2 regions of the Mesorhizobium sp. M1078 genome follow, and region 1 is predicted to be linked to the other one. Evidence: predicted binding sites of a transcription regulator. Region 1 holds the regulator's gene; the other holds the start of a gene.
The links. The regulator HrcA, encoded in region 1, represses chaperone genes, less so after heat shock. The targets are predictions, from matches to a motif close to GTTAGCACTCNCNNNNNGNGAGTGCTAAC.
Positions count from the first base shown of each region.

Region 1 (14,726 bases):
TGGCCGGGTTTTCGAACTGCTGCGGGATGACGGCGTCGGGCAAGGTGGCGGCCAGCTCGTCCGCCTTGGCGATGGCGCCCTTCATGCCTTTCGGCCCTTCCGTCAGCACCAGTTCGGCGCCGAGCAGCGCCAGCATCTTGCGGCGCTCCACCGACATGGTTTCGGGCATGGTCAGGATCAGCTTGTAGCCCTTGGCGGCAGCGGCGAAGGCGAGCGCGATACCGGTGTTCCCGGAGGTCGGCTCGATCAGCGTCGTCTTGCCGGGTTTGATCCGGCCCGACGCTTCCAGCGCCTCGATCATCGAAACGCCGATGCGGTCCTTGACCGAGGCGATCGGATTGAAGAATTCGAGCTTGGCAAGAAGGTTGGCAACTACGCCCTTCTCCTTGGCGAACTTGTCGAGCCGCACCAGCGGCGTGTCGCCGATCGTCTCGGTGATCGAGTTGTAGACACGGCCGCGGCCGGGCACGCGCGCGGAAGGCTTGTTCATTGGTTTCGCTCCCAAATCAGATCAGGCAATTGGCGTCGGCGGACAGAATAAGGCTTTCGCCCGCGCAAGATAGGCTGCCGGCCGAAAATATCGAGTGGGCCGCTTGCTGAAAACGCTTGCCTTCCGAAGCCGCATTTCCGGATGGACCGATCGGCGGAATGAATTGCCTGAACCGATCTACTGACGTGCGGCAATGGCTGCGGCCGCGCCCACCATGAAGCCAGCGGCGGTGCGGTTCAGCGCCTTCAGCGCGCGCGGCGATTTCAGGAACCAGCGCGCCTTGGCGGCCAGCGCCAGATAGGGCACAAGCACCACGAAGAGCACGATAACGGTGAGCGCGACCAGGATGCCATAGTCGGCGAGCGTGATGGTCTTCAGGTCGACGATGGTCGGCGTGATGGCGAGGTAGAAGATCATCGTCTTCGGGTTGCCCAGCGTGACGGTGAGGCCGGCAAGGAAGCTCGATACCAGGCCGCCCTTGCCTTTCCTGGCCTCGACAGTCTCGGGCGTGATCCCGGCCGTCCAGAAACGCCAGCCGAGGAAGGCGAGATAGGCGACGCCCAGCCATTTGATGACGAGAAACACCATGCCGAAGCTTTGCGCGACAAAGGCAAGGCCGAGCACCACCGCGGTGAGATAAATGAGGTCGCCGAGCATCAGGCCGAACGACATCGCCAGCGACGAGCGGAAGCCGGATCCGAGCGCCCGCGCCACAAGCGCGGTGACGCCGGGGCCGGGAATGGCGGCGGCGATGCCCAGCGCAGCACTATAGGCAAGGAAGCCGGTGAGGGTCATGACGGTCGCACCTCCTGAGCCGCTCTGATGCCATGAAAGCCTGCAACGGCAAAACGGATTCGATTGCGCCAAGCAGGACATGAACGCCGGTCATCCTCGCCTGAAAGCGAGAGATGGTTCACTTACGCCCCGAAGGCGGTCGGCTATCTCGCATGGCTCCGAACGGCAGGAGCACCCATGTTAGCCAAAAGACTTCACATCCAGCTCATGAAGTGGATGCCCAACAACTATTCCGAAGCACGCGGTCATGTCCACGAGCTGGAATGGTATCTGTGGTTCGAGGGGCGTCAGGCTTTCAGCCTGTTCGACGAGGGCGATAGCGATGTCGTTCCGCAGACTGGATATTTTACCGACAGCCGGGACCCTGGCGCTCACCCCATTCGTCCGATGATCTATCCGCTGGTCGTCAACAACCGGTTCAAGGTGCGACTGGTGGCGATGGAGCGTGACGGACCGCAAAAGATAGACCCCGACGACACCGCCAAAGGCGAATTCTACATCGACCTCGACACCAAATATCCGCCGGTCTCCGACTGGCGCATCATCGCTGCCGATCCGCGCAACACCGACCTCAACGTGGAAGCGTCGTTCCAGCTGCAATGGCTGGACTATGTAGATACCGCCGAGATTGCCGAGGATGGCCCGCCACGCATCATCGACAAGTCCAACTATCCCTATCCCTGGGGCGCCAATGTGATGGTGTTCGAGCACTGGCTCGGGCTTGGCCGCAAGGCGCCGCTCAAACTCATCGACCCGAACCGCGCTTCGCGCCGCGAATACTGGATGATCAATGGCAATGCGGCCCGGCGCATGGTGCAGGACCTCTATCGCTTCAACGTCAACCAGCTTGGCGTCGCCAACGACACCATCAGCAGTGTTTACGTGCCGAAGCTCAATGCCGGCCACGTCACGGTGACGCTTTACGAACACGATTTCAGCGACGGCCGCTTCGCGCAAGGGGCGAAGAAGTCCTTCGGCTCGGTCGGCCTCTTCAATCTCAGGGATACCGGTTTCGATGACCGTGTCTCATCGGCCGAGGTGATCCATACCTATCCCAAGGTGATCCATCGGGACGTACATTAGGGCCGGTTGCGCAGTTCGCCGGCTCAGGACGGGCCGTCGACATGGGTGATGCGCCAGATGGTGCCGTTGCCATCCTCGGTGACGATAAGCGCACCGTCCCTGGCCACCGCGACGCCGACCGGCCGGCCCCAGACGGCGTCGTAGGAGAGGACGAAGCCGGTGATGAAATCCTGGTACTCGCCGGTCGGCTTGCCGTCGCTAAATCTCAGCCGCACCACCTTGTAGCCGGTCCTCATACCACGGTTCCAGGAGCCGTGCAGGGCGACGAAGGCGTCACCCTTGTACTCTGCCGGGAAATTGCCGCCGTCATAGAACGCGATGTTGAGCGGCGCCGAATGCGCCTGCATCAGCACGTCGGGCACGGTGACCGAGCCGGCGAGGTCTGGGCGCGCGCCCTCGTGACGCGGGTCCTCGTTGGCGCCGATATAATACCAGGGCCAGCCATAGAATGCGCCGTCCTTGACGGAGGTGGCATATTCGAACGGCACATCGTCGCCGAGACCGTCGCGCTCGTTGACGACACACCACAGCGCGCCGGTCGCCGGCTGCACGGTCATGCCCGAACAATTGCGCAGGCCGGTAGCGAGGATGCGGCCATTCTTGCCGTCGGGGCCGAAGGCCAGCACGTCGGCACGGCCATCCTCGGAACCCCAGGTGGCGCCGAGTGGCTGTGATTTTGCCCAGGCGTCAACGCCGCTATTCGGTGCCTTCCCCATGCCCTCCGCGACGTTAGATCCGGAGCCGACCGAGAGATACAGCGTCTTCCCGTCCGGCGAGAAGGCGATATCGCGGGTCCAGTGGCCGCCGGTAGGGATGTCGGAGACAATCGTCTCCGGTTCGCCGGAGGCTTTAAGGTCGCCGTCGCGATAGGCGTAGCGGACCACGCTGTCGTTGTTGGCGACGTAGACCCATTGCGGCTTGTCGCCAGGCGGGTAGAAGGCGATGCCATAGGGCTCGTTGAGATCGTCGGCAAAAATGCCCTCTTCGGCCGGCTTCGCGCTACCCTTGGCCAGCCGATAGACGCGGATCTGGTTGGCGTCACTGTCGGCGACGAACAGGTCGCCGTTCGGCGCCACGCGCACGACCCGCGGATTGGAAATGCCGGAAGCAACCAGTTCGGCCGAAAACCCAGGCAGCAGGACGGGCTTCGCGCCCTCGGGCCGATCGCCAAGGCCGGCGCTGTTGGAGGCGGATTCGGTGATGTTGGGTCTTTTCAGATCATCCGGCCTAATCAGCCGGCGCACACCTGGCTTGTCGGCCTTCCAGTCGCCGAAAGCGTCCTTGCCGGTCAGCAGCAGTTGATCAGCCTGCTGGGCGAAGGCGCTGGTGGCCAGAAGCAGGGCAAGGCCTGCGAAGCCGGCAATCCGGATCATGCTGTTCTCCTCGAACTCGCGCCGGTCGGCGCGTCACGACAAGGGAGATATTGTGCGGCCGCCGCAAAAGAGAAGCGTGCGCGCGCAGATTCGACGAGAGAACCGCTCAACTTTCCTCTTCGACGTCCAGATCGTCGTCGAGACGCTTTTCCAATGCGACGAGATCTTCCGGCAGCGGCAAGCCCATGGCGCGCATTTCGCGCAGTTTTTCGCGCAGCTGCTCCTGGATTTCGTGCTCGTCCTCCGGCTGGTTGACCATTTCTTCGAGCAGCATGCTGATCTGGGCCTTGAACGATTCAAGCGCCATTCTGCGCCCTCCTTTACGGTGATCCCGGCTTCGGAATTATCTTAACATCCGGGTAATCAATTGCGCCGTGTAGTCGACCATAGGCACGATGCGGGCATAATTCAGCCTGGTCGGGCCGATGACGCCGAGCGCGCCGACGACGCGGGCGTCCTTGTCGCGGTAAGGCGCCACGACCAGCGACGAGCCGGAGAGCGAGAACAGCTTGTTTTCCGAGCCGATGAAGATCCGCACGCCGGGGCCGTCCTCGGCGAGGTCGAGCAGCTGGATCAGCCCGTCCTGCGTCTCCAGATCCTCGAACAGGTGGCGCAGCAATTCGATATCGGCCTGGGCGGTGACGTTTTCGAGCAAATTGGCGCGGCCGCGCACGATAAGGCGCGCCGGCAGGCCGCTATCGGCGCCGGCCCACACCGCCAGGCCTTTCTCGACCAGGTCCTGCGACAACGTGTCCAGCGCTGCCCGGGTCTCGTCCTTGATACGGGCGATCTCGATGCGCGCCTCGGCGAGCGTGCGGCCCCTGATATGGGCGTTGAGGAAGTTGGAGGCCTCGTGCAGCTGCGAGACGGTGATGCCGGCCGGCAGGTCGACGACGCGGTTCTCGACATCGCCATTCTGCGACACCATCACCGCCAGCGCCTTGGTCGGCTCGAGTTGGATGAACTCGATGTGCTTCAGCGCCACCTCGTTCTTGGTGGCGAGCACCAGGCCGGCGCCGCGCGACATGCCCGACAGCATCTGGCTGGCCTCGGTCAGCATGTGTTCCAGCGTCGCGCCCGAGCCGGAGGCGCGCACCTGCGCCTCGATGACCCGGCGTTCCTCGTCGGAGAGATCGCCAAGCTCCATGAAGGCATCGACGAAGAAGCGCAGGCCGGTCTGGGTCGGCAGGCGCCCGGCCGAGATGTGCGGGGCATAGATCAGGCCGAGATGTTCGAGGTCGCTCATCACATTGCGGATGGTGGCCGGCGACAGCGACGACGGCAGGATGCGCGACAGGCTGCGCGATCCCACAGGCTCACCGTCCTTCAAATAGGATTCGACGATGCGCCTAAAAATGTCGCGCGAACGCATGTCGAGCGATTGCAGCGCGGGCGCCAGCAAACTGGGTTCGGTGACTGCCTTGGTCATTCGAGCCAAAAACCTCCGGCTCAAGGATATAGACTTCCATCGCCCCCGCGCAACCCGGCGTCTGTATGGGGGCCTTTTCCTTTGCGCCATGGGCTGCATGCGTCTACAAGCCGCCGACGCAACCATAAAAGAACAGAAAGAGGCCTCGATGCGCCCTTCCAAACGCCAAGCCGACGAAATGCGCGCCATCTCCTTCGAGCGCGGCGTCTCCAAACACGCCGAAGGCTCGTGCCTGGTGAAATTCGGCGACACGCATGTGTTGTGCACGGCGAGCCTGGAGGAAAAGGTGCCAGGCTGGATGCGCAATTCCGGCAAGGGCTGGGTGACGGCCGAATACGGCATGCTGCCGCGTTCGACCGGCGAGCGCATGCGCCGTGAAGCCTCGGCCGGCAAGCAAGGCGGCCGCACGCTCGAAATCCAGCGGCTGATCGGCCGCTCCTTGCGCGCCGTTGTCGACCTGCAGGCACTGGGCGAACAGCAGATCACCGTCGACTGCGACGTCATCCAGGCCGATGGCGGCACCCGCACGGCCTCGATCACCGGCGGCTGGGTGGCGCTCTACGATTGCCTGCGCTGGATGGAAGCGCGGCAGATGGCCAGTGTTGCCAAGGTGCTGAAGGACCATGTCGCGGCAATTTCCTGCGGCATCCACGACGGCAAGCCGGTCATCGACCTCGACTATATCGAGGATTCGTCTGCCGGCACCGACGCCAATTTCGTCATGACCGGCAAGGGCGGCATCGTCGAGATCCAGGGCACCGCCGAGGGCGAGCCGTTCTCGGAAGGTCAGTTCGCGGAGCTGATGGGGTTGGCCAAGAAGGGCATTCAGCGGCTGGTGAGCTTGCAGCAGATGGCTGTGGCCTGATTGAATTTAACGTGATGACGTCGGCGATCCTTCACACCCCCCTCTGGCCTGCCGGCCATCTCCCCCGCAAGGGGGGAGATCAGAGGTCGCTACCGTTTTCGCCAACCATCAACGTTGAGACGCCGCCAGCGGAACTGCCAATCTCCCCCCTTGCGGGGGAGATGCCCGGCAGGGCAGAGGGGGGTGCCTCGTGACTCCCTCCGCGATTCTGGAATCGGCACTTTACGTCACTGATTTGCCGGCTGCCGAGACCTTCTACTCCGATGTCCTCGGCCTCCCTCTCCTCGGCAAGGTCGACGGCCGCCATCTCTTCTTCCGCTGCGGCCCGGGCGTGCTGCTGGTCTTCAATGCCGAAGCCACCAAAATCCCGCCGGCGCCCGATGCGCGGCTGAAAGTGCCGCCACATGGCACGGTCGGCGAGGGCCATCTCTGCTTTGCCGCAAGTGCGGATGAACTCGCACAGTGGAAGGCGCAACTTGAGGCGAAAAACATCGCCATCGAAAGCGAATTCGAATGGCCGCAGGGCGGGCGCTCGATCTACATACGCGACCCCTCGGGCAATTCGATCGAATTCGCCGAGCCAGGGATCTGGGGCCTTTGATGCATTCTCTCGATGGAAAGAAGATCGTCGTTGCCAGCCACAATGAAGGCAAGCTGCGCGAATTCGCCGACTTGATGGGTCCGTTCGGCTTCGAGGCGAAGTCGGCCAAGGACTACGGCCTGCCGGAACCGGAGGAGACCGGCACCACCTTCGAGGAAAACGCCTACATCAAGGCCTTCGCCGCGGCTAAGGCGACCGGCCTGCCGGCGCTGTCGGACGATTCGGGCCTGTGCGTCGACGCGCTCGACGGCGCCCCCGGCGTCTACACCGCCAATTGGGCCGAAGCTCCCGATGGCAGCCGCGACTTCGGCATGGCCATGCAGCGCACCGAAGTGGCCTTGCAGGAGGTCGGCGCCGCCAAGCCAGCGCAGCGCAAGGGGCGGTTCGTCGCCGTCATCTGCCTGGCCTTCCCCAATGGCGAGGCTGAATATTATCGCGGCGAGGCTGAGGGAACGCTGGTGTGGCCGCCGCGCGGCGAACTCGGCTTCGGCTACGACCCGGTGTTTTTGCCCGACGGTTTCGACAAGACGTTCGGCGAGATGAGCGCTGAGGAAAAACACGGCTGGAAGCCCGGTCAGCCGACGGCGCTGTCGCACCGCGCCCGCGCCTTCCAGAAATTCGCCCGCGCCAGGTTAGGCTCAGCTTAATGTCGCTGGACCGCAGCCCGGGCTTCGGCGTCTACATCCATTGGCCGTTCTGCGCGGCCAAATGCCCGTATTGCGACTTCAACAGCCATGTCCGTCACCAGCCGGTCGACCAGGAGCGCTTTGCCCGCGCCTTCGAGACCGAGCTGAAGGCGATGCGCGAGCGGACCGGGGCGCGCGAGGTGACCAGTATCTTTCTCGGCGGCGGCACACCGTCGCTGATGCACCCGCAGACGGTGGCGGCGGTGCTGGACGCCGTGGCGAAGAACTGGACGGTGCCCGACGGCATCGAGGTGACGCTGGAGGCCAATCCATCCTCGGTCGAGGCCGAGCGCTTTCGCGGCTACCGCGCCGCCGGCGTCAACCGCGTCTCGCTCGGCGTGCAGGCGTTGAACGACAAGGATCTGCGCTTTCTCGGCCGACTGCACAATGTCGACGAGGCGCTGCATGCCATCGGGCTGGCACGCGAAATCTTTCCGCGCCTCTCCTTCGACCTGATCTACGCCCGCCCCGGCCAGACGCTGGACGACTGGCAGGCGGAGCTCGAACAGGCGATCGGCCATGCCGCCGACCATCTGTCGCTCTACCAGCTGACCATCGAGGAAGGCACGCCGTTCCATGCGCTGCATGCGGCGCACAAGTTTACCATTCCCGACAATGACCGGGCCGCCGATCTCTATGCGCTGACTCAGGAGGTCACCGCGGCGCATGGCCTGCCGGCCTATGAGATTTCCAACCACGCCAGGCCGGGCGCCGAGAGCCGGCACAATCTGACCTATTGGCGGTATGGCGAATATGTCGGCGTCGGACCGGGCGCGCATGGCCGCTTTATCGAGAACGGCCACCGTGTTGTGACGATCGCCGAGCGGATGCCGGAGACCTGGGCCAATCTGGTGGAGGCCAGGGGCCATGGCGTCACCGGCGGCGAGATCCTGACGCGCTCCGAAGAGGCCGACGAGTTCCTGCTGATGGGGCTGAGGTTGGCCGAAGGCATCGACCTTTCCCGCTACGAGGCGTTTTCCGGGCGTGGCCTGTCGAGCGCCCGGCTGACCGTGCTGCAGGATGAGGGGCTGGTGGCGCCGATCGGCAATGCCAGGCTACGCGCCACGCCAGCCGGCATGATCGTGCTCGATGCCGTGGTGGCGGATTTGGCGCGATAACGCCTTTGAAAAACGTGCTCTTCGTCAAGCGTCGTGCTTGAAGCGGCGCTTGCCGCGGTGTTTCTCGGCATGCGCCTCTCCGGTCCGGGCCGGCTTGGCGTCGCTCTTGTCCCGGCGGACGCTGTTCTGGTCGTTCATCGGATGCGGCGGCGCGCCTTCGCGGGCGCTCTTCGTTTCAAGACGGGTGATGAAGATATCGAAACGATTGGGCATCGTACGGTCAGTGCTCCGTCGTGCTGTCCGGTTTGTTGTCCGAAAGCCTGACATTCGTCGGCAAGGCGGTGGCCGCCCGACTGGTCAGGCCGGTGTCGCTCTCGGCGAGCGCACGCTTGCCCTTTGGCGCGGGCACGCGGTTGCGCCCGGCATAGTAGGGCTCGAAAACGTCCTGCAATTCCAGGCTGTCCATCCTGTCCTCCTCCTCAAGAGACTCAGGTATTCAATCCGCCAGCCACGCTTTCGTTCCCCACTGTGGCAAAGACATGGCCGCCGGGTTACATCGGCGTCAGGTTTGGCCCGACGTTCGGGAGTTTTGCAACCCGGCGCGCGCCATGCCAAACAGGGCGAAACGGAGAGACCCGGTGACCGGCGAGAAACGCAGCTATGTGATCGGGCAGACCGAGATCGCAGTCCGGCCGCTGGCGCCGGCGCTGTATCTGGTGGCGACGCCGATAGGCAATCTCTCCGACATCACGCTACGCGCGCTGGAAACGCTGGCGGCCGCCGACGTCGTCGCCTGCGAGGACACCCGCGTCTCGCGCGTGCTGCTCGACCGCTACGGCATCCGCCGCCGCACCACGGCCTATCATGAACACAATGCCGGCGAGGCCGGACCGAAGCTGATCGCGGCACTCGAGGCCGGGCAGAGCGTGGCTCTGATTTCGGATGCCGGCACGCCGCTGATCTCCGACCCAGGCTACCGGCTGGTCGGCGAAGCGCTGGAGCGCGGCCTGCGCGTGGTGCCGATCCCCGGCCCATCGGCGCCGCTGGCGGCGCTGACGGCGTCGGGCCTGCCGTCCGACGCCTTCCTGTTTGCGGGGTTTTTGCCGGTGAAATCTGGGCAGCGGCTGACCAGGCTGGAGACCTTCAAGACGGTGCCGGCAACGCTGATCTTCTTCGAGTCGCCACGCCGGCTGGCCGATACGCTGCTTGCGATGGTCGAGGCGCTGGGTGGTGGGCGCAAGGCCGCCATCGGCCGCGAGCTGACCAAGACTTTCGAAGAGATGCGGACGGGAACGCTGCAGGCGCTGGCCGACCACTATGCGGCGGCTGACACGCCGAAGGGCGAGATCGTCATCTGCGTCGGACCCGCCGAGATCAAGGCCGACCAACCCGCCGACATCGACCGGCTGCTGCTGTCGCTGGCCGCCGAAATGCCGGCGTCCAAGGCGGCGGCGGAAGCGGCGAAGATGACAGGCGGGCAGAAGCAGTCGCTCTACCGCCGGCTGTTGGAACTCAGGAATGCGGTTGGAGAAGGCGAAGGTGGCTGAGCGCCCGGCCGCCAGCCGCCAAAAAGCCTATCGGCGCGGCCATCGCGGCGAGTGGCTGGCGGCAGCGGCGCTGATGCTGAAAGGTTATCGCATCCTCGCCCGCCGGCATCGCACCCGCTTCGGCGAGATCGACCTGATCGCCAGGCGCGGCGACCTGGTGCTGTTCGTCGAGGTCAAGGCGCGGCGCACGCTGATGGAAGCGATGGAGGCGATCGGCCACGAATCGGAGCACCGCATCGAGGGCGCCGCCGACATCTGGCTGTCGCGGCAGCCGGACTACGGCAGATTGTCGATGCGCTTCGACATGATCGCGGTGCTGCCCTGGCGCTGGCCGGTGCATGTCGAGAACGCGTTTTTTGGGAGGAGTTAGCGGCCTTTACCCTCCCCCTTGTGGGGAGGGTCGGTGAGCAAGCGACTCGACGCGTCGTTGGCGAAACGGGGCGGGGGTGTGGCGCCCCCACCCCGATCCGCTTTGCGGATCGACTGACCGGGGCGAGCCGCCTGTCTCGCCCGTCCTTCGGACCCCCACAAGGGGGAGGGTAAAGCTCACCCCCAAATGAAAAGCGCCACCAACCCAACCGCTCCCACCACCAGGCGCCACCAGCCGAACAGCGAATAGCCGTTGCGCGAGACGTAATCGAGCAGGAAGCGGACGACGATCAGCGCGGTAAGGAAGGCGGCGATGAAGCCGATAGCGATGATCGGCAGGTCGGCGCTGCTCAGCACGTTGCGGTTCTTGAACAGATCGAAGGCGAAGGCGCCGACCATGGTCGGGATGGCGAGGAAGAAGGAGAATTCCGCCGCCGCGCGCTTGTCGACGCCCAGCAGCAGCGCGCCGACGATGGTCGAGCCGGAGCGCGACGTGCCGGGGATCAGCGACAGGCACTGGAACAGGCCGATCTGCAGGTAAAGCCTTGTCGGGAAGCGCTCGACATCGCGATAGACCGGCTGCAGCTTCATGCGGTCCACGACCAACAGCACGACGCCGCCGATGATCAGCATGATGCAGATCAGCCTTGGCGATTCGAACAGCACCGTTTTGATGAAATCATGCGCCAGCGCGCCGATGATGGCGGCCGGCAGGAAGGCAATCAGGATGCCGATGACGAAATGCCGCGTCAGCCGGTCATGCGGCAGGTCGAGCAGCATCTGCCACAGGCGGCGGAAATAGACGCTGAGGATCGCCAGGATGGCGCCCAGCTGGATCAGGATCTCAAAGGCCTTGCCGGTGGAATGGAAGCCGAGGAAATGGCCGGCGAGCAGGATATGGCCGGTCGAGGAGACCGGGATGAACTCGGTCAGCCCCTCCAGCAGGCCGAGCAGCAGGGCTTCGACGATGGTGTGGCTATCCATGGCAACCTCGGCATTCAAGGGACGGAAGGAAACGGCTTGCGAATGGCTTGCTTGTCACGGCGCGGAAGTCCCCCTATAGGTCGCAGCACCGTGACGGCCGCATGACGGGCCGCCAAGACTTACCGGTGCGGACGGCGATTCGCCAGTGCGCCTTAATATCGCGGAATCATGCTGACGCTTTTCCATCACCCGATGTTCGCCACCTGCCGCTTCGTGCGCCTCGCCTTCGGCGAATATGGCGAGGAGCTGGCGCTGATCGAGGAAAAACCGTGGACGCGGCGCAAGGAATTTCTGGCGCTGAACCCGGCCGGCACCTTGCCGATCCTGCTTGCCGAGGGCGACGTGCCGATCGTCGGCGCCATGGTGATCGCGGAATATCTCGACGAGACACGTGGCGTCCTGAAGCGCGACAAGAGGCTGTTTGCGGAAGACCCTATGCAGCGCGCCGAAATCCGCCGCCTCACAGACTGGTATCTCAACAAGGCCGAAGGCGAAGTGACCCGGCATCTGGTGCGCGAGCGGGTGCTGAAGCCGGTGATGCCGGAAACGGCGGGCGGCGGTTCCCCCGATTCGGCGGCGATCCGCGCGGCGCGCGCCAACATTCGCCAGCACATGAAGTACACCAACTGGCTGGCCGGCACCCGTCATTGGCTGGCCGGCAGCAAGGTCACCTATGCCGACCTGGCGGCAGCGGCGACGCTGTCGGTGCTGGATTATCTCGGCGAGATCGATTGGCGCGAGCATGCCGCGGCGCGCGAATGGTACACGCGGGTGAAATCGCGGCCGTCGTTCCGGCCGCTGCTCTCCGACCGGGTTCGCGGCCTGTCGCCGGTTTCGCATTATGCGGACCTCGACTTCTAGAAGCCAAACCCTGCGCGCGCTGATCGACGCCGAGGCGCGGCGCGCCGGCTTCGATGCGGTTGCCGTCACCACGCCTGACGCGATCCCGCTGGCGCCGGCCAGATTGGCAGAATTCGTCGCCGATGGTTTTCACGGTTCGATGGCTTGGATTGCGGAGACGCTCCAACGCCGCAGCGAGCCTTCGACGCTGTGGCCCGAGGTGCGCTCGATCATCGTGCTGGCAATGAATTACGGCCCCGACCACGATCCGCGTGCGCTGCAGGCAAGGCGCGATCTCGGCGCGATCTCGGTCTATGCGCAAAACCGCGACTATCACGAAGTGATGAAGGGCCGGCTGAAGGAGATCGCCGGCAAGATCGTCGCGCGGGCCGGCGGCGACGTGAAGGTTTTCGTCGATACGGCCCCGGTTATGGAAAAGCCGCTGGCTGAGGCCGCCGGGCTCGGCTGGCAAGGCAAGCACACCAATCTGGTCAGCCGCGAGCACGGCTCCTGGCTGTTTCTCGGCACCATCTTCACCACGGCGGAGCTCACGCCAGATTCGACCGAGGTAGACCATTGCGGTTCCTGCCGCGCCTGTCTCGACGCCTGCCCGACCGATGCCTTTCCGGCGCCCTATCGGCTCGATGCCAGGCGCTGCATCTCCTACCTGACCATCGAGAACAAGGGGCCGATCCCGCAAGAATTCCGCGAAAAGATCGGCAACCGCATCTATGGCTGCGACGATTGTCTCGCCGCCTGCCCGTGGAACAAGTTCGCCCGCGCCGCCTCGGAGGCCAAGCTCGCCGCGCGCGATGAACTGCGCGAACCGCCGCTGGCGGAACTGTTGCAGCTGGACGACACGGCGTTCCGGACCTTTTTCTCCGGCTCGCCGATCAAGCGCATCGGCCGCGACCGCTTTGTCCGCAATGTGCTGACCGCCGCCGGCAATTCCGGCGATGTTTCGCTGGCCGGCCCGGTGCGCGATCTGCTTGGCGATGCCTCGCCGCTGGTGCGCGGCGCGGCGATCTGGGCGCTGGCGCGGCTGGTGACGGCCGCCGAATTCAACGGGCAGGCGGCGATCTACTTGAAAACCGAAACCGACACTACAGTGCAGGACGAATGGCTGTCCGCATTGCCAATCGAGGCGCATGCATGAGCGAAAAACAGGTTTTTATCTTCGGCGCCGGCTATTCGGGCAAAGCCTTTGCACGGGCCAATGCGGAGGCGATTACGATCTTCGGCACCACGCGCTCATCGGAAAAATTCGACGCGCTGCGGCAGGTCGGCATCGCGCCGCTGCTGTTCGACGGCGCCCTGACCCCTGAAATCGGCGATGCGCTGGAAAAGACCCCCCATCTCATCGTCTCCGTGGCACCGGAGGAGGCCGGCGACCCTGTGCTTCTCGCCGCGCGAAAGGCGATCGAGGCGATGCCGGCGCTTCGCTGGATCGGCTATCTCTCGACCGTCGGCGTCTATGGCAATTATGACGGCGCCTGGGTCGATGAAACGGCCGAGTGCCGGCCGGTGTCGAAACGCTCGTCGATGCGAGTGGCGGCCGAGCGGGACTGGCTGCAGCTTGGCCTCGAGACCGGCAAGCCGGTGGCGATCCTGCGGCTTTCCGGCATTTATGGGCCGGGACGCAACGCGCTGGTCAATCTGGAAAACGGCACGGCCAGGCGGCTGGTCAAGCCCGACCAGGTGTTCAACCGCATCCATTGCGACGACATCGCCGGTGCGCTCTGGCACCTCATCGGTGGCAATAGAGGCGGCATTTTCAACGTCACCGATGACGAGCCGGCGCCGCCGCAGGATGTCGTCACCTGTGCCGCTTCGCTGATGGGCGTCGAGCCGCCGCCGGAGATTCCTTTCGAGACCGCCCAACTTTCGCCCATGGCGCGGTCCTTCTATGGCGAGAACAAGCGCGTCGCCAACGCCGCGATCAAGGCAGCGGGCTACCGGTTCCGCTATCCGGACTACCGCCAGGCGTTCGATCGGATGTGGGCCGACGGCAGCTGGCGCGACGGCGAGCCGCGCAGCCCGATGAAGGTAGATAATCGAAACGCGAGCCCGAGGGTGATATGATTCGATTGTGTTGCGGACTTTTGCAGTGGGGTTCATGACGATTTCGATGCGATCCTTGACCGGCAGACGGCCGTTCCTGACGGCGGCGCTGGCGATCGTGGCGCTGGCCGGGCTGGTGGCGGGCGCAATCACGGCCGAGCCACGGGCAAAAGACCTGTTCGGCGCCAAGAAGCTGCCGGCGGTGGCTGCGGCGCAATCCTTCGGCTTCTATTCAAAGGGCTGCTTCACCGGCGGCGTCGCCATTCCGATGGACGGCCAGAACTGGGAGGTGATGCGTCCCTCGCGCAACCGGCGCTGGGGTCATCCAACGATGATTGCGCTGATCGAGAAGCTGTCGCGCGATGCCGCCGCCGACGGCTGGCCGGGGCTTCTGATCGGCGACATTTCGCAGCCGCGCGGCGGCCCGATGCTGACCGGGCACGCCTCGCACCAGATCGGCCTCGACGCCGACATCTGGCTGACGCCGATGCCCGACCGCAAGCTTACGACCCAGGAGCGCGAAAACATCAGCGCCACGCTGATGG
Region 1 covers NZ_JAMYMP010000005.1:57,932-72,657, reverse strand. Annotated here, with positions in the region: gene cysK (cysteine synthase A) at 1-490, opposite strand, end outside; gene NKH38_RS09400 (LysE family translocator) at 668-1,285, opposite strand; gene NKH38_RS09395 (hypothetical protein) at 1,463-2,368, shown strand; gene NKH38_RS09390 (PQQ-dependent sugar dehydrogenase) at 2,392-3,741, opposite strand; gene NKH38_RS09385 (hypothetical protein) at 3,848-4,048, opposite strand; gene hrcA (heat-inducible transcriptional repressor HrcA) at 4,085-5,170, opposite strand; gene rph (ribonuclease PH) at 5,319-6,035, shown strand; gene NKH38_RS09370 (VOC family protein) at 6,226-6,636, shown strand; gene rdgB (RdgB/HAM1 family non-canonical purine NTP pyrophosphatase) at 6,636-7,283, shown strand; gene hemW (radical SAM family heme chaperone HemW) at 7,283-8,440, shown strand; gene NKH38_RS09355 (hypothetical protein) at 8,465-8,653, opposite strand; gene NKH38_RS09350 (hypothetical protein) at 8,661-8,846, opposite strand; gene rsmI (16S rRNA (cytidine(1402)-2'-O)-methyltransferase) at 9,019-9,927, shown strand; gene NKH38_RS09340 (YraN family protein) at 9,920-10,297, shown strand; gene NKH38_RS09335 (undecaprenyl-diphosphate phosphatase) at 10,474-11,280, opposite strand; gene NKH38_RS09330 (glutathione S-transferase family protein) at 11,449-12,141, shown strand; gene queG (tRNA epoxyqueuosine(34) reductase QueG) at 12,122-13,276, shown strand; gene NKH38_RS09320 (SDR family oxidoreductase) at 13,273-14,202, shown strand; gene mepA (penicillin-insensitive murein endopeptidase) at 14,249-14,726, shown strand, end outside.

Region 2 (14,726 bases), on a different contig from region 1:
GCCGCCCCATTCCGGTATGTCGGTGCTGGAGACAACGAGGTCGGCGCCCAGCGCCCGCAGCCTGTCGGCCTTCTCCGCGCGCGATGTGATGGCGACAACCCGGCAGCCGAGCAACTTGGCGAACTGCAGAGCAAACAGCGAAACGCCACCCGAACCGATGGTGAGAACCCATTGACCAGGCTTCGGAATCCGGGTCCCGGTCACCGCGTTCCAGGCCGTCACGCCGGCGCAGGTCAGCGTCGCCGCTTCGTGCCAGCTCAGATGATCGGGCAGTCGCGCCGCCCATTGTTCGTCGAGCACGGCAAACTCAGTCAGCATGCCGTCCAGCGTACAGCCGAGCTGGTCGATCAGACCGGCATTGATGCGGCCATCGATCCAGCGGGCGAAGTAGCTGCCGGTGACGCGGTCGCCGACGGCAAAACGGGTGACGGCATCGCCGATTGCGACGACGTCACCGGCGCCGTCGCTCAGCGGCACGATGCCTTGCCGCGCCGGCAACGGATAGGTGCCGCCAAGGATCATCGTGTCGCGCCGATTGAGGGAGGCGGCGCGGACTCGCACCACGATCTCATGCGGTTTCGGTTCCGTCCGCGCCTCGTCGCGCATCGCCAGGGATTCGGTTCCACCAAACCCTTCGAGCCGGTAGCTGCGCATGTCACTCTCCTTAATAGTATATAGACTGATCCACATATTATATAGACCGATTGTCATATTCTTGGCGAGGCCTATAATGCGTCACTGCTGACAGAGGTTGACATGGCCAACGACACCCGCACCCGCATACTCGAGACCACAGGCCTGTTGCTCAGGCAGCGCGGCTATCACGGCACCTCGCTCAACGACATTCTGGGCGCCAGCGGGGCGCCGCGCGGCTCGCTCTATTTTCATTTCCCGGGCGGCAAGGACCAACTGGTCATCGAGGTGACGCGCAACAGCGTTGCCGACGTCACGAAAAGGCTGGGCGAAGCACTGGCAGCCGAAAGCGATCCTGCAGTGGCCGTCCATCACATCTACCAGTCGGTCGGGCGCATGCTGGAGGACAATGATTTTTCGCTGGGTTGCCCCATCGCGCCGGTGGTGCTGGATTCACCCACCGATGTGCCGGAACTGGCGGAACTCTGCCGATCGGCTTTCGAGCAATGGATCGGCTTGCTGCGACAGGCCTTCGTCAGGGCAGGGGTGCCCGAACGCCGCGCGCACGCTTTGGCGCTGCTGATCGAATCGTCGCTGGAAGGGCTTATGGTGATTGCGCGGGCCACCCGCGACCGTGCACCGGTGCTGGTGGTGGCCGACGAGGTGGCGGCACTTGTCGAGCAGGCGGTGCTTGCAGGCAAGGTTGCGCGGCAGGCGGACAGCGCCGCCTAACCATCCGCTTTCCAAAACAAAAAAGGGCGCCTCTCGGCGCCCTTTCCGTATGCATAAGCCAGATAGCTTGGATTAGAAATCCATGCCGCCCATGCCGCCCATGCCGCCGCCGCCCATGCCGCCAGGCATGCCGCCGCCAGCCGACTCCTTCTTGGGAGCCTCCGCGATCATGGCTTCGGTGGTGACGAGCAGGCCGGCGACCGAAGCCGCGTCCTGGAGAGCGGTGCGAACGACCTTGACCGGGTCGACGATGCCCATGGCGATCATGTCGCCATACTCGCCGGTCTGGGCGTTGTAGCCGTAGGTCGCGCCCTTGTTGTCGAGGATCTTGCCGGCAACGATCGAAGCTTCAGCACCTGCGTTCGAAGCGATCTGACGGGCCGGAGCCTGCAGTGCACGGCGAACGATGTTGATTCCGGCAGCCTGGTCGGCATTGACGCCGGTGACCTTGATGTTGGCCGAAGCGCGCAGCAGTGCGACGCCGCCGCCTGCAACGATGCCTTCTTCCACGGCCGCGCGGGTCGCGTTGAGGGCGTCATCGACGCGGTCCTTCTTTTCCTTGACTTCGACTTCCGTCGCGCCGCCGACACGGATCACCGCAACGCCGCCGGCGAGCTTCGCCAGACGTTCCTGCAGCTTCTCCTTGTCGTAGTCCGACGTGGTCTCTTCGATCTGCTGCTTGATCTGGGCAACGCGGCCCTGGATCTCGGCCTTCTTGCCGGCGCCGTCGACGATGGTGGTGTTCTCCTTGGAGATCGACACCTTCTTGGCGCGGCCGAGCATGTTGAGGCCGACATTCTCGAGCTTGATGCCGAGGTCTTCCGAGATGACCTGGCCACCGGTGAGGATGGCGATGTCTTCCAGCATGGCCTTGCGGCGATCACCGAAGCCCGGCGCCTTGACGGCGGCGATCTTCAGGCCGCCGCGCAGCTTGTTGACGACCAGCGTGGCCAGAGCCTCGCCTTCGACGTCTTCCGAGATGATAAGAAGCGGCTTGGAGGTCTGCACGACGGCTTCGAGAACCGGCAGCATGGCCTGGAGGTTGGACAGCTTCTTCTCGTGCAGGAGGATGTAGACGTCCTCGAGCTCGGCAACCATCTTGTCGGCGTTGGTGACGAAGTAGGGCGAGAGATAGCCCCGGTCGAACTGCATGCCTTCGACGACTTCCAGCTCGGTCTCGGCGGTCTTGGCTTCCTCAACCGTGATGACGCCTTCATTGCCGACCTTCTGCATCGCTTCGGCGATCATGGCGCCGACCGACTCGTCGCCATTGGCCGAGATCGTGCCGACCTGGGCAACTTCCTCGGAGGTCTTGATCTTCTTGGCAGCCTTGCCGAGAGCCGCGACGACTTCGGTGACGGCCAGATCGATGCCGCGCTTCAGATCCATCGGGTTCATGCCGGCGGCAACGGCCTTGTGGCCTTCCTGGACGATCGACTGCGCCAGAACGGTCGCGGTCGTGGTGCCGTCGCCGGCGATGTCGTTGGTCTTCGAAGCAACTTCGCGGACCATCTGCGCGCCCATGTTTTCGAACTTGTCTTCAAGCTCGATTTCCTTGGCGACGGTGACGCCGTCCTTGGTGATGCGCGGTGCGCCGAACGACTTGTCGATGACGACGTTGCGGCCTTTGGGGCCGAGCGTGACCTTCACTGCGTCGGCGAGGATGTTGACGCCGCGCAGCATGCGCTCGCGGGCGTCGCGGGAGAATTTTACGTCTTTAGCAGCCATTTTTTAGCTCCTGGCAGGGGGCTTGCGATCAAGCCCGAAATTAGTTGACGGTGAGGCCGATGATCAGCCGATGATGCCCATAATGTCGGATTCCTTCATGATCAGAAGGTCTTCGCCATTGAGCTTGACTTCGGTGCCCGACCACTTGCCGAACAGGATGCGGTCGCCGGCCTTGACGTCCAGCGGGACCAGCTTGCCGGCTTCGTCGCGAGCGCCGGAGCCGACGGCGATGATCTCGCCTTCCTGCGGCTTTTCCTTTGCCGTATCCGGGATGATGATCCCGCCGGCGGTCTTGGATTCGGATTCGACCCGGCGTACGACCACGCGGTCATGAAGCGGGCGGAACTTCGACTTTGCCATTTTTTCTTCCTCGAATGAGAACGGTGAGAGCTGTTCCTCGATCCGGCGGTGCCGGATGTGCGTTAGCACTCACCTGGGGAGAGTGCTAACGTGCGCTGAAATAAGCGCGTGGCTTTCGAGAGTCAAGGCGAACGGTGAGCACAATTGTGCCAATTGGAGCCGTGCCGCGATCCGACGGCAGACCCTACCGGCGCCGCGGCGATTTAAGCACCAGAAGCGGGCATCGTTCCGCCAGCCCATAACCCCCTGTCGGCGCGAGGCGGACACTGTCAAAAAACCGGCTCGCCTCTTCGACCAGCGTCGCCGCCGGGGCGAAACTGTAGACAGTCTGCGAATTCGCATAGACATCGATGGTGCCGATGACCGGCATCTCCCATCCGGTCGTCGCGGCAAGGGCCTCCCGGTCGGCAAACAGCGCATCGAAGGCGTCGAGGATCGCCCGCACCGGAATGGCGCGGTCGGGATCGCCGCCGGCACAAGCCATGGCAATGCGCCATTTGAGTTCGTGGAAGGTCGCGACACCACCGGACAGCGTCAGCGCCCGGACCTCCTGCAGATCGTCCGGCACCTGAGGGCTTGCATAGGCGCGCAATGCAGCCCGCCCATCGGACTTCAGCACACGCGCGATCTCGGCAAGCAGCGCCTGCCGTGCAACCGAGGAGTCCAGCGCCGACAGACAGCCGTCGCCGATCACCGCCCCGGCGCTTTCGTCGCCCAGCGGCAACTCCAGCCAGTTGCCGATCACCGCCTTGCGTGAGGCGGTATCGCCCGGCCAGATGCCCGATATCATGGCAGTGGACTCGTCGATCGCGAGCATGGTCCTTCCGAGGCCGGCAAGCTCCGGCGTGACCCCGAGCAGCACCACATCGACTGATTGCAGGCTAAGTTCGCGCTCATAGGCGGCGACAGCTTCCGGGGGCGGACACAGCGGCGACCCGAGAAGCCGCCAATGACGGCGAATTGCGTCCCAATGCTCAGTCATGCGGAACGGTTTGGGGAAAGGCTGGACATATTTCCTTCCAGGCTGTTGGTTGCCTTGCGAGTTACCTCATGCAGGAAAGGCCATGGCCCGCATTGCCGTCATAACGCATGAATTTGACCGCTTCCAGAGCCGGCGGGGCCTCCTGCTGCGCCAGGACAGCCCCTACATGCTGTTCGACGTCCTGGCGGAGCTGAAACGGCGCGGTCACTCCGTGCAGATCATGCGTGGACCCTCGGCAAGTCATAACGCCGATATTGCCGTCCTGCATGTCGACGCGACAGTGACGCCATCGGACTATGTCGACTACGCGCGCGGATTTCCGATTTGTCTCAATCTTGGTGCAACCGACATTTCCAAGCGCCGCATCAGCGGTGCGATCCTCGAGGAGGGTGCCAACTGGAGCGGCCAGGTCATCGTCAAGAGCAACCTCAATCATTGGGGGACGCCCGAGGAGCAGCTCAACCGAAAATCCGTTCGCGCCGGCAAGGCAGTGCCTTTCCCGGGCGCTCAGACCTTCGACCGTTATCAGGTGCATGCCTCGCTGGCCGATGTGGCGCCGGAGATTTTCAGGCGTGCCGACCTGATCGTGGAAAAATTCATTCCCGAAATCGAGCCCGACGGGTTTGCGGCGCGGTTCTGGATATTCTGCGGCGATCGGGAGCGCTGCACCCGCTATGTCTCGCCGCAGCGCCTGGTCAAGGGCGACGACACCATCCGCCGGGAGCCGGTTGCGGTTCCCGACGAATTGCGCGCCTTGCGTCGGAAGCTGGGCTTCGACTATGGCAAATTCGACTTTGTCGTGCATGAGGGCAGGGCCGTGCTGCTCGATGCCAACAAGACCCCGGGTCGCGCCAGGAACCTGTCGAAGATCGTTGCCGCCGGCACCGCCAACCTGGCCGACGGCTTCGAAAACCTCATCCACCAGACCGGACGGGGTCGAATCGGGCGCTAGAGAAACAGTCCCAACTGCGTATGGATGATCGACCGGTAGTCGTCGATGGTGTGGCGGCTTTCCTCCTGGTTCTGGGTCAGCGCCATGCGCACGACGCCGCCGGCCAGCTGGAAGATCAGGAAAACCATACGGCCGAACTCATTGCGTCGCTCTGGCGCGAGAAAGGGGCCGACATGGTCGCAGAACATCGTCGCCTGGCGCCGGGTTTCGGCGATGTCGAGATTCTTCAGCGCCTTGTCAGCCTGGATGGCGTTTTGCAGGTCCTGAATGGCGGGGTCGCCGGCGACGCGCTCATAGTAGTCGTCGAGCAGCCGGTCGGCCGCAGCGATAACGTCGCTCAGCCCGCCGACGTCGGCAACGATCGCGGCAAGCCGGGCGCGGCTCACTTCGGAGAATCGCTCGTAGAGCATCGCCAGGATCGCCGACTTGTTGGGGAAGTAATGATAGACGGTGGCGATCGGCCCGCCGGCCTGTGCGCCGACTTCCTTCATGGTGACGGCGTCGATGCCTTTCTCGCCGATCAGCCGCATGGTCGTCGACAGGATGGCGTCGATGCGCTCGCGGCTGCGCTCCTGTTTGGGCCTGCGCCTCGGTTCGGTCGTCATCTGCACTGCTTCGTTCATGCCGCCATCCTCTCGATCGCCCAGACCATTCGATCGCCAAGACCATCCCCAGCCTTGTTGGTGCCAAGTCCCGCTACTGATTGACAAACGAATATGATCGAGTATCAGTTTCTAAATGCTGACAGACTGTCAGTTTTTTTGCCGTCAGGCAAGGACGTTGGGAGGCGACCGTGACTTCTGCTGGTAACGCGGATGCCGGGAACGGCGACTGGCTGGTCGGCAACCCCACTGGGGCGCAACTCGCCTCGGCATTGTGGATCGGCTCGGTCGGGCTGCTCATTCTCGGGCTGCAGCCGGTGCTTCTCGGCGCGCTCTACACCGAAGGGCATGTCAGCGGTGACGAACTCGCGCTGGTCGCCACGGCGGAGATGATCGCCATCGGCATCGGATCGGCGGCCATCGCCATGATGCTGTCCGCCCACAATATGCGCTTGAAAAGTGCCGTCCTTCTGCTCTTGCTGGCGCTGGCGAACGGGGCGACCGCCTATGCGCTGACCTCGACCTCGCTGATTGCCGCCCGCGCGGTGGCAGGCCTCGCCGAGGGTGGGCTGGTGGCGGTCGCCACGGAACTGATCGCCCGTTCACGCCGGGCCGAGCGCATCGGCGGCTTCTTCGTCACCCTTCAGACCCTGGCGCAATGCGCCCTTGCCCTGCTGCTGGCGCTTTACGTCATCCCGGCCGCCGGATCGGCGGGCGGCTTCATCGTTCTTGCCGTCGTCTGCATCGCCTCGGTGGCCGTCGCCTTCATCGTCCCGGATAGCTATGCCGACCTGCCCAAGGAGGAACAGTTCAGCAATGTGCTGACCGTTCCTTCGCTTGCCGCTTTGCTGAGCGTCTTCTGCTACTTCATGTTCTTCGGCTCGGTCTGGGCGTTTCTCGAGCCACTTGGCGCACAATACGGCATCGATGGCCGCACCGTCGGCCTGATCGTCTCGGCCAACCTCGCATTGCAGGTGCTGGGCGCAATGACGGCTACCGTCTTCGAGGCGCGCATCGATTACCGCTTCGCCATAGTGGCGATCGGCGTGGTCGCCGTCGCCAGTTCCGTGATGCTCGCCGGCAGCCCCGGCCTGACGGTTTTCTGGGTCGCGGCCTTGATCATGGGCTTCATCCTTCTGTTCATCGTGCCCTATCAGATCCGGCTGGCGATCACCGCCGACGAGACGCGCACGGCCGTGCTTCTGGTGCCGGCGGCCCAGCTTTTCGGTCTGGCGATCGGCCCGGTCGCGGCATCGCTGCTGATCGACGGCAAGGATTTTCGGCCGGTGCCGGAATTTGCCGCCGCCAGTGCTGCGGCCAGCGTTGTGCTGCTCGGCCTGTTCGTCCTGATCGCACGGCGCCGCCGCGCCATCGCCTGAGACACGACCGGGGGAGCATCTCCTCGATACTTGACTAAGTCAAATAAATGACCGATCGTTGATGGGCAGGAGGCTTCCCATGACGATCCATCATCAACCCGGCAAGGAACGCATCGACGCGGTGCGGGCTTTCAACCGCTTCTACACCCGCCAGATAGGTCTGCTCGACGAAGGCCTGCTGAAAAGCGCCTTCTCGCTGACCGAGGCGCGGGTGCTCTACGAACTGGCGCATCGCGATGGCCTGACCGCCAGCGATCTCATCCGCGATCTCGGCCTCGACGCCGGTTATGTCAGCCGGCTCCTGAAGAAGTTCGAGCACCTGCAGCTGATTGCGCGCGCGCCGCTGGCGTCGGATGCGCGGCAGTCGTCGATCACGCTGACGCCGGTGGGGCGGCAGGCCTTCGCGCCGCTGAACCGGGCTTCGCACGACCAGGTCGCGGCCTTGCTGGAGCGGCTTCCTGCTGCCGAACAGGACCGGCTGGTCAAGGCCATGCAGACGGTGCAGCAACTCCTGGGCGACAGCCCGGAGTCCAAAGTGCCGTATATGCTGCGCCCCTTGCAGGTCGGCGACATCGGCTGGGTGGTGCGCCGCCAAGGACAGATCTACGCACAGGACTATGGCTGGGACGAAACCTACGAGGCGCTGGTCGCCGAAATCCTCGGCGCCTTCGTAAAATCCTTCGATCCAGAATGGGAACGCAGCTGGATTGCCGAACGGCAAGGGGAGGTGGTCGGCTCGGTCTTCGTCGTGCGCAAATCCGACGCGGTGGCGAAGCTGCGCCTGCTCTATGTCGAACCATCGGCGCGCGGCCTCGGCATCGGCAAGCGGCTGGTTCAGGAGTGCATCGGCTTTGCTCGTGCCAAGGGCTACAAGACGCTGACCCTATGGACCAACGACATCCTGACCGCCGCCCGCCACATCTACGAGAGTGCCGGCTTCAGGCTGGTGGACGAAGAGCGCCATCACGCCTTCGGCAAGGATTTGGCCGGCCAGAACTGGAACCTGGAGCTGTAGCGGCGTTCAGGCCACCGGGACCCATATCTCCAGCCCGCCATTGCCGCTGCGCGGATCGAACTCCGGGCCGTAGCGCTCGAATTCGGGGCCGTCGGCTATATCGTGCCCCGAGGCCGGCAGCCATTTGTTCCAGATCGTGTTGACGGTGCGGCGGATGGTGGAGATGTCCTCGGCATGGGTGAACACGGCGTATTTCTGCGCCGGCACCCGCACACGCGAAAGCTCCTTCGGCAGGTCCGAGAAATCCGAAACTTCGACCCCGGCGATATAGTCGAAATTGCCGGCATCGTCGCCATTGACGCAGACGCCATAGGCGACGTCGCCGGTCTCGCCCGGGATGTTGCCGATAAAGGGACCGAAGCGCTGCCACTGCATCGGAATGGCCGCGCTGGTTTCGCAGCTGTAGCGCTCGCCGAGGCCGGCAATGAGGAAGGGACGGCCGGTCTCGAAGCGCGGCGGCGGCAGTGAGGCGAGGAAGGACTGGTCCATCAGGATCGGCTCCACCAGGTCGAGATTGCTGAGGCTGCCCTGCGCGCGCACCAGTTCCGGCGTCGTGCCGAACTGATCGCGGAAGGCGCGGGTGAAGGCTTCGTGCGAGGCGTAGCCGGCATCGAGCGCGACAGCGAGGATGTCGGGCGCGCCGGAAGCCAGCTTGCGCGCCGCTTCGGTCAGCCGGCGCGCGCGCATATAGCCCATCACCGAACGGCCGGTGGCGGCGCCAAAGGCGCGCGTCACATGAAAGCGCGAGACGCCGCTGCTTTGCGCGACATCCTCAAGCGAGATCGCTTCCGGCAAATGGCTCTCGACAAACCACAGCGCTTTCTCGGTCGGGTTCATGAGTCTCCTCTCATTTGGCCACTCCATGCTGCCGGCTTTTTGCGAGGCCAGTTTGATCGAAATTGCGCCTGTCGTAAAATCGAAGGGCGCTGGTCGACTGTGGTAGGTCACCATCGTGGAAAGCCGCTGCTGGGCGGCCTCGGCCTGGCTCGCTGGGACAATATCCAGGCGCGCTGGGTGCGGGCACCATCCTTGCCTATGCCCTGTGGAACCACCGCCGGCTCGATGCCTTCCCCGCCGGCGAAAATGCCGCCGAAAGCCTAGGTGTGCCGGTGGCGAGGACGCGCAAGACGACCTTTCTCCTCGCGGCGTTCTCGACGGCAATTCACGTCACGGTCGGGAGGTCATCCGCAACCGTCATTGACTGTGCCATGACCGCATCTGCATGGCTGCCATCCCTCTTTTTCGGCTCTGGTGCAATGCGGCGCCTTGAATGGTAAGCACGCTTATAATATATACCGCTCATGGTTTCCGACGGCATAGATAGATTGGGCTTTTTGATCCACGACGTGCAGCGCCTTATGCGCAAGCGTTTCGAGGCGCGCGCCAGCGGACTTGGCCTTTCCTCGGCACAATGGCGGCTTCTGGTTCGCGTTGCCAAGGAGGCGGGCGTCGCCCAGGCTCGCCTCGCCGAACTTCTCGAAATCGAGCCGATCAGCGTTTCACGCCTCGTCGACCGGATGGAGGAGGGCGGCTGGATCGAGCGGCGCTCCGACGCAACTGACCGGCGCGTGCGTATGATCTTCCCGACAGCCAAGGCGAACGCGGCCTATGCCGAGGTCAAAAGCCTTGCTGGCGAAGTTTATGAGGAATCGCTGGTCGGCGTTTCGCCGGACGACCGCCGCGTCCTTATCCGGGCGCTGGACACCATCGTGCAAAACCTGGCGGACGGCGAGACGTCGTCCTTGAAGAGTACGGAAGGGGCAGCAGCATGAACGCGGCAGCCAAGCTAGACGAGAATGTAACCAAGATCGAGACGCCGGCAAAGCCGGCCGCCGAAGCGCCTGCACAGCCGGCCGCAGCACCTGTCGCGGTGGCTCCCCCGGTTCAACCCGCTCCGGCTCCGGTCAAGAAGCGCCGCCTCGGCCGCTTGCTGCTGATGGTCGCCCTGCCGGCCGCGCTGGCCATTGGTGGCGGTTATGTCTGGGTGACCGGCGGCCGCTATCAGGAAACCGAGAACGCCAATTTGCAGCAGGCCAAGGTGTCGATCGCCTCGGACACCGCCGGCCGCATCGTTCAGGTCGGCATCTCGGACAATCAGCAGGTCAAGCAGGGCGATGTGCTGTTTGCCATCGACCCCGAGCCCTACCGGATCGCGTTAACCCAGGCCGACGCGGCGGTCGCAGTCGCACGCGTCGGAATCGAACAGCTGCGCGCCGCCTACAGCCAGGCACTGGCGCAGGAAAAGTCTGATGCCAGCCAGGTCGACTACGCGCAGTCGCAGTATGACCGCGCCGCCGACCTTGCCCAGAAGGGCATCAACGCCAAATCGTCGCTGGACGAGGCCAAGAACGATCTCGACAAGGCCAGGCAGCAACTGGCCGTTGCCGAGCAAGGCATCATCAGCGCCAAGGCGGCTCTCGCCGGCAATCCCGATATCGAGACCGACAAGCATCCGACGGTGATGGCCGCACTCGCCGCGCGCGACAAGGCCGCCTACGATCTGGCGCAGACCACGGTCAAGGCGCCGGCCGACGGCGTCATCAGCCAGGCCTCCTCGTTCAAGGTCGGCCAGTATGTCGGTTCCGGCACGCCGCTGTTTGCGTTGGTCGAGACCGGCGACACCTGGATCGATGCCAATTTCAAGGAAACCCAGCTTACCCACATGAAGCCTGGCCAGAAGGCCGAGGTCGTCGTCGACACCTATCCGGGCAGAACTTTCGAGGCCACCGTCAAGGCGATCGGCGCCGGCACCGGCGCGGAGTTTTCGCTGCTGCCAGCTCAAAACGCGACCGGCAACTGGGTCAAGGTCACGCAGCGCATTCCGGTGCGCCTGGAGCTGACCGATGCCGACGCCAAAATGGCGCTGCGCACCGGCATGAGCGCCTCGGTTACGGTGGATACCGGCGTTGCCCGCGGCTTCCCCGCTATCTTCGGCCACGCCACCGCAGGCGAAGCACAATAGACTGTGAATGGACCGTGATCTCGAAAAGCAGGAACACGGCCCGGCAGAACGCCCGCCGCAGGCGAGGTGAAGTTGAGATGACAGGATCGGTCCGACGGCAGGTTGAACGAGGGGTGGATTGGACCGGGCCGCATCGCGGCCTGCCCAGAACCTGGACCACTTCGGCGCCGTCTTCGGACCTTGGATTTCCGGGCGGCAAGCGCCTGATGTGTCGAGACCTTCGATCGATGTAACCCCCACATCGATAGATCGCGTCCCACCGCGATGAAGGTCTCTTCACCAGAGAAGGCCTCGCCGCCCGGAAACCTAGTGTACACGTTTTTGTTACCTGTCGGAAGTTCCGCATCATGACCACACCAGAACCTTTCAAGGAAGTGCCGCATCGCGGCTTGATCACCGTGGCGCTGATGCTGGCGACCGTCATGCAGGCGCTCGACACCACGATCGCCAATGTCGCGCTGCCGACCATGACCGGCGACCTCGGCGCCTCGCCCGACAACATCAATTGGGTGTTGACCTCCTACATCGTTGCCGCTGCGATCATGACGCCGGTGACCGGCTGGTTGGCCGACCGCTTCGGCCGCAAGGAACTGTTCCTGGCGGCGGTTGTCGGCTTCACCGTGTTCTCGATGCTGTGCGGTATTGCCTGGAGCCTGGAGAGCATAGTGTTCTTCCGGCTGATGCAGGGCGTGTTCGGCGCCGCCATCGTGCCGCTGTCGCAGACCTTCCTGCTCGACATCAACCCCAGGGAACGCCACGGCCAGGCGATGGCCATCTGGGGCGCCGGCATCATGCTGGGGCCGATCCTGGGTCCGACGCTGGGCGGTTGGCTGACCGAGAATTTCAACTGGCGCTGGGTGTTCTTCATCAATTTGCCGGTCGGCATCATCGCCTTCCTCGGCATGGCAGCCTATTTGCCGGTCGTTGCCCGGCGGATCCGCAGCTTCGATTTCTTCGGTTTCGCCATGATTTCGCTCGGCGTCGGCGCACTGCAGCTGCTGCTCGACCGCGGCGGCGAGGTCGACTGGTTTTCCTCGGTCGAAATCTGGATCGAGCTTGCTCTTTCGATCACCGGCTTCTGGGTTTTCATCATCCATACACTGACGGCGGAACGTCCTTTCATCGACCCCAAGATCTTCCTCGACCGCAATTTCGTCACCGGCCTGGCCTTCATCTTCGTCATGGGCGTGCTGATCCTGGCCTCGATGTCGCTGCTGCCGCCGATGCTGTCGACCATCTTCGGCTATCCAACCGTCACCATCGGCGTCGTCCTGGGGCCGCGCGGTGTCGGCACGATGATTTCGATGCTTGTCGTTGGGCGGCTCATGAGCAGGATCGACGCCCGGATCCTCGTCGTCATCGGCTTTCTGCTCACCGCGCAGTCGCTCTACACCATGTCCTCCTTCACGCCGCAGATGGACAATTGGCTGATCCTCAGCTCCGGCGTCATCCAGGGCCTCGGCATGGGCATGGTGTTCGTGCCGCTGTCGACGGTGGCCTTCGCCACGCTCGACGTGCGCTTCCGCACCGACGCCACGGCCCTGTTCAGCCTGGTTCGAAATCTCGGTTCGTCGATCGGCGTGTCGGTGGTGACGGTTCTCATGGTGCGCAACACGCAGGTCAATCACACCGAACTGTCGGCTTTCATCAACCCGTTCAACCCCAATTTGTGGGCGGCCTCGCCGGCGGCAGCAGGCGGCGATCCGACGGCACTTTCGCAGGTGGACCGCATGGTCAACATCCAGGCGATGATGATCTCCTACGTCAACGACTTCAAACTGCTGATGGTGATGACGCTGGTTGCCATTCCGTTTGTCTTCCTGCTGCGCAAGCCGAAGACCGCTCCGGCCGGCGCGGCCGCTCCTGCCGCGCATATGGATTGAGGCGGGCGCCGGTAGCGCTGGCAGCAAGCTGGTTGCCCCTGATGATTTGTTGCTCGGATGATCGTCAAAACCCGCGTGTGCAAAAGAATATCGATAATGAGCCGTTGGAAGTTGATTTGAAATGACATTTGCACCTTTGGTATCTGGTTGCTGACGCCTCCAATTCCGTTACAGTTCATCTTGAATTAGCACATCTGTAACATTGTCAGTCGACTTTCATTTGGCACGACAGAGGCCCTTTCTTGTTTCAGGTGCCAAACCGGAGGAGGTCTGTTTGGTCACGAAGTCATCCAGAAGATCCGTCGGGGCGCGCGGGCCGGTGGGCGAAGCCGCATTGGCAAGACTGGCTGACGTTTCCTACGATACGCTCGAGGGAGAACTTCGCACGACCATTGCGGGTCTCGAAGGGCAGACCCTGCGCTTCGAGACTGCGATCGAGAATATTTCGCAAGGCATCTGCTTTTTCGATGCCGATGAACGGCTGATCCTGAGCAACCGGCGCTATGCGGAAATCTACCGCATTGCGCCCGAGGAATTGCGGCCTGGCGTGACACTGAGCGAAATAGTCGAACGCCGCGTCGCCGCCGGCACGGCGGCGACGGCCGCCGACACCTATCTCGCAACGGCTCGCTCGATCAATTCGGGCAAGGCTTCGCGGCTCTGGACCGCCAAACTTGTCGATGGTCGCACAATCCAGATCCGTAACCAGCCCATGCCCGATGGCAGTTGGATCGCCACGCATGAGGACATCACTGAACTCCTCGTCAATCGGCAGATCGTCGACGAGCGCATTTCGCTGCAGGCGCTGATCGACTGGGTGCCCGATTATCTCTGGGTCAAGGATACGCAAAGCCGTTTCGTCGTGGTCAACAGCGCCCTTGCGACCGATAGCGGCCGCAACAAGACCAGCGACATGATCGGTTTGACCGATTTTGATCTCCACCCCCCGGAATTTGCGCGGAAATTTCGCCTGGTCGAGCAGCGCCTGCTCAAGAGCGGACAACCAATGATCGACGCGGAAGAGTTTGTCGTGGATGCGTCGGGCGCCGGCAAATGGCTTTCGTCGACGAAGGTGCCGCTGCGCAATCGTCAAAATGAAATCTTCGGCCTGGTTGGCATCGCCCACGACATCACCGCCCGCAAGCAGGCGGATGTCCTTCGCAGCGGGCAGGCGCAGATCCTCGAAATGATTGCCACGAGCGCGCCGCTGGAGGACGTGCTCGACCGCCTCATGCGCTTCGTCGAGTCTCAGTTGAAGGGGATATTCGGTTCCGTCCTGCTGCTCGACAAGGACGGCATTCATTTGCGTCACGGTGCGGCGCCGGGCCTGGCGAAAGCCTATACGAGCGCCATCGATGGGGCGGCCATCGGTCCCAAGGTGGGATCCTGCGGAACCGCCATCTACCGGCGGGAACCGGTCATTGTTACCGATATTCTGCAGGATCCGCTTTGGGACGATTACCGCGAACTGGCGGCACCCCATGGCTATCGTTCGTGC
Region 2 covers NZ_JAMYMP010000007.1:123,336-138,061, forward strand. Annotated here, with positions in the region: gene NKH38_RS12500 (zinc-dependent alcohol dehydrogenase family protein) at 1-654, opposite strand, end outside; gene NKH38_RS12505 (TetR/AcrR family transcriptional regulator) at 757-1,365, shown strand; gene groL (chaperonin GroEL) at 1,438-3,093, opposite strand; gene groES (co-chaperone GroES) at 3,157-3,453, opposite strand; gene NKH38_RS12520 (class I SAM-dependent methyltransferase) at 3,638-4,435, opposite strand; gene NKH38_RS12525 (hypothetical protein) at 4,518-5,387, shown strand; gene NKH38_RS12530 (TetR/AcrR family transcriptional regulator) at 5,384-6,010, opposite strand; gene NKH38_RS12535 (MFS transporter) at 6,181-7,368, shown strand; gene NKH38_RS12540 (bifunctional helix-turn-helix transcriptional regulator/GNAT family N-acetyltransferase) at 7,448-8,383, shown strand; gene NKH38_RS12545 (AraC family transcriptional regulator) at 8,390-9,220, opposite strand; partial or broken gene NKH38_RS12550 (iron chelate uptake ABC transporter family permease subunit) at 9,350-9,558, shown strand; gene NKH38_RS12555 (MarR family winged helix-turn-helix transcriptional regulator) at 9,685-10,155, shown strand; gene NKH38_RS12560 (HlyD family secretion protein) at 10,152-11,345, shown strand; gene NKH38_RS12565 (DHA2 family efflux MFS transporter permease subunit) at 11,693-13,228, shown strand; gene NKH38_RS12570 (EAL domain-containing protein) at 13,563-14,726, shown strand, end outside.
Region 2: the regulator HrcA is predicted to act here: its motif matches at 3,515-3,543, upstream of groES (co-chaperone GroES).